Regions from separate parts of the Paenibacillus sp. GM1FR genome, predicted to be linked through region 2. Evidence: predicted binding sites of a transcription regulator. Region 2 holds the regulator's gene; the other holds the start of a gene.
The links. The regulator Rex, encoded in region 2, represses fermentation and respiration genes when NADH is low (regulators of the CRP and FNR family bind a similar motif). The targets are predictions, from matches to a motif close to TTGTGAAATATTTCACAA.
Positions count from the first base shown of each region.

Region 1: the regulator Rex is predicted to act here: its motif matches at 2,043-2,060, upstream of adhE (bifunctional acetaldehyde-CoA/alcohol dehydrogenase).

Region 1 is NZ_MKZL01000011.1:487,226-490,444, reverse strand. Features, by position in the region: gene adhE (bifunctional acetaldehyde-CoA/alcohol dehydrogenase) at 1-1,962, opposite strand, end outside; gene PAEAM_RS07935 (Crp/Fnr family transcriptional regulator) at 2,393-3,109, shown strand; gene PAEAM_RS07930 (hypothetical protein) at 3,197-3,219, opposite strand, start outside.
Region 2 is NZ_MKZL01000011.1:675,554-678,772, reverse strand. Features, by position in the region: gene PAEAM_RS08875 (DUF5590 domain-containing protein) at 1-88, opposite strand, end outside; gene PAEAM_RS08870 (amidohydrolase) at 126-1,433, opposite strand; gene PAEAM_RS08865 (redox-sensing transcriptional repressor Rex) at 1,420-2,073, opposite strand; gene dinG (ATP-dependent DNA helicase DinG) at 2,293-3,219, opposite strand, start outside.

The sequences.
Region 1 (3,219 bases), 190 kb from region 2:
AGCCGTTTTAGGCAGGGAGTATACAAACTCCGGATCGACAATCGCTACGTCTGGTGTCAGCTCATAGTCGGCCAATGGATATTTGGTGTTACCTTGATTTTTATCTGTGATAACCGCGAATGATGTCACTTCAGAACCTGTACCCGATGTGGTTGGGATCGCTACAAATTTCGCTTTTACGCCGAGACGTGGATATTTGTAGATCCGTTTGCGGATATCCATGAATTTCTGTTTCAGATCGTTAAAGTCCGTGTCTGGATACTCATAGAACAACCACATGGCTTTGGCAGCATCCATCGGTGATCCACCGCCGAGTGCGATAATGCAGTCTGGTTGGAAGCGGCGCATCATTTCGGTTCCGCGGTCTACCGTTGTTGTGGATGGATCTGGCTCAACATCGGAGAACACTTCGATTGCTACTGGCATTTGGCGTTGACGCAGATAGTGTTCTACCTTTTCAACATATCCAAGCTTCACCATCATGGCATCCGTAATAATGGCCACACGTGTGATGTCAGGCATTTTGGCAAGATACTGTGTTGCCCCTTTTTCGAAGTAGACTTTGTTCGGCACTTTGAACCATTGCATATTCACGGTACGACGAGCCACCCTTTTCACATTGATTAAGTTCACAGCGGTTACGTTGGAAGAAGTCGAGTTACGTCCGTATGATCCGCATCCCAGTGTCAATGACGGCATGTTTGTGTTGTAGATATCCCCGATGGCACCGTGTGTGGATGGTGAGTTCACAATAATCCGTCCGGTTTGCAGACGATCTGCGAATTTGCCAATCACTTCTTCATTTGTGGAGTGGATAACCGAGGAGTGACCCATGCCGCCAAAAGCAACCACTTCTGCTGCACGTTCAATTCCCTCTGCTGCCGTTTTAACTTTGTAACAAGCCAGTACCGGGCTTAATTTCTCAGCCGACAATGGGAATTTGGTACCTACCCCTTCAATCTCGGCCACGAGAATTTTGGTGCCTGCTGGAACTTCAATACCACACAATTTCGCAATGCTTACCGCAGATTGACCAACAATCGCCGGGTTCACCGCACATTTCTCGGTATTAATCGCACCTGCTGTCAATTTTGCTGCTTCATCTTTGTTAACAAAGTAACAGCCATTTGCAATCATTTTTTTCTTCACTTGATCGAAGATCGGTTCTTCAATGATGACCGCTTGCTCGGAAGCACAGATCATGCCGTTATCGAAAGACTTGGACAGGATCAAATCCGTAACTGCCTGATTGATATCCGCGCTTTTCTCGATAAAGCAAGGTACGTTACCCGGTCCTACGCCCAGTGCAGGTTTACCACAGCTGTACGCTGCACGTACCATGCCTGATCCGCCTGTTGCCAGAATGAGAGCCACATCATTGTGATTCATCAGTTCATTTGTACGATCCATGGAAGGATCATCAATCCACTGGATACAATCTGCTGGTGCACCATGTTTCACAGCCGCTTCCAGCAGGATTTTGGCAGCTTCCCGGCTACAATTCTGTGCAGATGGGTGGAAACCAAAGATGATCGGGTTACGCGTCTTGATAGAGATCAGTGCTTTAAACATCGTCGTTGATGTTGGGTTCGTGACCGGTGTAATCCCCATAATAATGCCGACCGGCTCCGCAATTTTCTGGAAGCTCTCATATTCGTTATCTTCAATCACACCTACGGTTTTATCGTACTTGATACTGTGATACACATATTCTGTTGCAAATATATTTTTGGTGATTTTATCCTCATACACTCCGCGGCCTGTTTCTTCTACGGCCATCTTGGCGAGCATCATGTGTTTATCCAGACCCGCAAGCGCCATCGCTTGCACAATCCGGTCAATCTGCTTCTGGTCCATCTTCATGAATGCGGCGTGTGCTTTATTCGCTTTGTCGATTAACGTTTGGATATACTGACCTGCTGTCGGTTCTTTTGCTGGGGCGACTTCGTTCTTTACAGCCATCTCCCTCATCCTCCTAAAGGTTCGTATTAGTTTGTCTCTCTCGTTTACATTCACATCGTAACATGACAATAAACTTAATTATGTGATTTTTTTCACAAAGTATAACAGATTTAATTTAAGTTTTGTAGTGTCCTTCATACGACCATTTCCACTTCCTATTTAAAATATAGAGCTGTAAAATTCATCCTCTCCATTAAAAGTGAATTTTATCACAATGTTTGAAATTTCGTCATTTTTGCCCCCTTTCCTTCCCCCTCAAACGGTAAGATTAGGTATATACTGAACTTAAAAATTGAACCACCGCAATTTGTACCGTCCTTCCTCCCGGCCGAGATGACCCTGATCAGGACGGCAACGGTTTGCGGCGAACCTCGGAGGCTACTGCTTACTACAGAAGGTCGTCCGATGGACATAAAGGGGAGATAGACTTATGAGAGAACTAACAACTGTACTGGAAAAGCGCGGTAATACTAACTGTTTTTCGGAAGCAAATTTCAACCATCTACTGGTTACCATGAAAGATAGAACCTATCCGGAAGGTACACATCTGTACTGGGAAGGCGACATCTCTGACAAACTTTATTATATGAAACGGGGCCGTGCCCAGATCACCAAATCCACGGATGAAGGCAAGGAACTGATCATGTACATGTATCAATCCGGTGATATGATTGGGCAGGCTGATCCCTTCTTTGGCTCTAAACACAGCTTCTCAGCGGAAGTATTGGAGGACAGTGAGATCGGTGTACTGGAACATAAAGACCTGGAAATGTTAATCTGCCAGCATTGTGACTTCGCGATCGATTTTATGAAATGGATGGGCATCCACCACCGGTTGACACAGACCAAATTCCGGGATCTCATGTTATATGGCAAACCGGGTGCACTTTGCTCCACCCTCATTCGGTTGTCGAATTCGTATGGTGAGCCTCATGGAGAGCATGTCATTATTCACAAAAAAATTACCCACACGGACCTGTCCAATATGATTGGAGCCACTCGTGAAAGTGTAAACCGCATGTTAAGCGACCTGCGTAAGAAAGATGGGATTGAATATGACAATGGCATGATTGTCATCAAAGATCTGAAGATGCTGCAAGGAATCTGTCACTGTGAGCTTTGCCCGAACGAGATCTGTCGTATTTAATATTTGACTATGCTGATCGGATCTTGTTTATATATTTAATGAAAAAAAGCCCAGTTCTCTAAAAAGAGATTGGGCTTCTTGGTATACTTAGGATGCATTGGTCAATTCAA
Region 2 (3,219 bases):
TGACATGGACGTAATAACGCTGAAGTCCAAACAGAATCAGAACCAGTGCAAGCAGCGAAATCCATATCCACTTCTTTTTTTTCTTCAAAAGCCGAACTTCCTTTCCCTATGATGCTGTCCTGCAATTAACGAGCAAGCAGACCATCAAATGCCAATTGAGACTCACGCAAAATGCGTTCTTCATCCAGCGTCAGACATTCGCCATGTTTCACCACTTGTTTTCCATCCACCCATACGTGCTCAACATCTTTAGCAGAAGCCGAGTAGATTGTATGTGAGATCAGGTCTGTATGTGGATAGAAATGTGCCTGTTCAATGTCCAAGGCAATAAAGTCAGCCTTCATGCCGACCTGGAGTGCTCCGGTATTGTTCAAGAAGATAGATTTGGCACCGTATGACGTTCCGAGTAGTAACGCTTCGCCTGCTGGCACTGCCGTCGGGTCACCAGATACACCTTTGTGGATCAATGCAGCCAGTCTCATTTCCTCGAACATATCCAGATTGTTGTTGCTTGCCGGTCCGTCTGTTCCGAGTGACACGGTAACTCCTGCTTTCAGCAACGCAGGTACCCGCGCAACACCGGAAGCGAGTTTCAGGTTACTTCCCGGGTTATGGGATACAGCCACATCATGACGGGCCAGAATCTCAATCTCTTCGTCATTCAGATGCACCGCATGTGCAACCAGGGATGGACGAGAGAAAAAGCCCAGTTTCTCCAGATGTGCCACAGGACGCAGTCCATAATCAGCCACGTTCTGCTCGACTTCACGAAGCGTTTCCGACATATGTGTATGAAGGGGAAGGTTTAGGTCGTTCGCGACCTGCACAAGCTTCTCTATGTAGTCAGGAGGGCATGTATATGGTGCATGTGGCGAGATTACGGTTGTAATGCGACCATCTGCCTGTCCATTCCACTCACGCGCAAACGCAGCCGACTCCTCCAGCTTCCGCAATTGTTCTTCTTCCGAGCACAGCCCGATTACACCACGTGCCAGTGCTGCTCTAACGCCGGATTGCTCCACAACTTTGGCAACTTGATCCATGTGATCGTACATGTCCAGGAAAGCTGTAGTTCCGCCTTTCAACATTTCAAGCACCGATAGCGAAGTTCCCCAATATACGTCTTCTGAAGTCATTTTCGCTTCCATCGGCCACATTTTTTCCTGCAACCATACTTGCAATGCAAGATCGTCTCCGTGCCCTCTGAGCAACGACATCGCTGCATGACCATGCGTATTGATCAGACCCGGCAGGAAGAACAGTCCTTTTCCATCCACTTTGGTACAATTTTTGTCTTCATCCGGCAATGTCTCACCAATATGCACAATCTTGTCATTCTCAACAACCATGTATCCTTGGACAACGTTCCATGTTGTGCCGCCTTCATTAACGGCAAATTTGCCGTTGTGAATTACCCATCTATTTGTTGTCATCTTCCTCGTCGTCCTTTCCAGTCTCCAAGTAATAGGCCAAACTAAGCAGATCCGTTGTAAAGTCAGCATGGTGAATGCGGATATGCGGCGGTGTTTTTAGAATGGTTGGTGCAAAATTAAGGATCGCTTCGATTCCGGATTCAATAAGCTGATCGGCTACATTTTGGGCTTCCGTATCCGGAACCGTGATAATTCCGATGCGAATGTTTTCCATTTTAACCGCTTCCGTCAATTCATCCATTGGTTTTACCGTCAAACTGTTGATTTGACTACCAATCTTCGGTCCATATGCATCAAATACAGCAACAATCTTCATGTTGTCTTTCAGATATGCGTTGTAGTTGGACAAGGCCTGTCCGAGATTACCCGCGCCTACCAGAGCTACATTAATTTGCTGATCAATTTTGAGAATGTGACGAATTTTCTCGATCAAATAGGATACATCATACCCGATCCCTTTACGACCAAAATCACCGAAGTAAGCCAGGTCTTTACGAATTTGGGCCGGATTCAGATCCAGCCTTTGTCCAAGCTCTTGAGAAGAAACAGTAGCCACCTCACGCTGATGCAACTCGTTCAAATAACGCAAGTAAACAGGCAGACGTCGTACCACCGCTTCCGAAATTTTATCCGATTTCATTCTTGCTCCCCCTTACCAAGGCCACGATAAAATAATAGATGAAAAGATGAGCATTCTGTATAAAACTCAAATATAAACGTGACATTTTATACAGAATGCTCCTTGTAATTTAGGTTATAAGTTCTTACGAGCAACTGCTTTAATCGGATACGGAAATATCTAATAAAGTTTAACGCCAAACGATAGTGTCATGCAATGATATAACGAACAAAACAACCATTATTTTTGTTCATTAGCAGGTTCTTCCAACCACTCGGTAATTCGTGGAACCATTTGCTCCGTGAGCATATGCTCCATTTTGGGACCAGGTAATGAATATAAAAAGAATTTACCATAATACGCTTCAATCACCCGTGTATCATAAACAATGACAATTCCTCTGTCCTTTGCTGTACGCACCAATCGGCCAAATCCCTGCTTGAAACGAATGACCGCTTGCGGCACGGACAGTTTCATGAACGGATTTTTCTTCTGTTCCTGAAGCAACTCACTCTTGGCTTCCACCAACGGATGATTCGGTGGCTGGAAAGGCAATCGCACAATAGCGAGACAGGTTAGCGCCTCTCCCGGGATATCTACACCCTCCCAGAAGCTGCTTGTGCCCAGAAGTACCGTAGCTTTGGCATCTTGAAACCTGCGAGTCAATTTGGAACGACTTCCACTGTCAACGCCTTGCCCAAGCAACGAGATGTCGTTGCCAGACAGTGCCTCCTTCAGCGGATCATAGACCTGTCGCAACATCTTGTATGAAGTAAACAGAACCATCATGCGTCCACGCGTAGCAATTGCCGTCTCTGCAAGTGATTGCACCAGCATATTAACAAAGTGCGCATCACCCACACTTCCCTTCACACTCGGGAAATCACGCGGAATCACCAGAAGTGCCTGATCGCGATAGTTGAAAGGTGATGGCAGCATCGACGTTAACAGCCGATTATTCTCAGAGGCTTCCTGTAAGCCAAGCTGCTCAATCATGAACTGGAATGACTTATCTACCGAGAGCGTAGCCGATGTAAGCACAACACTTTTCTTTTTGTCAAAAAATAAATCCTTAAGTTGTGCACTCACATCTACAGGTACGGCATACAGCTGGAGAGATTTGCTGCGGAATTGGCCGCTGGCTTCCATCCAGTACACCGTTTTGGC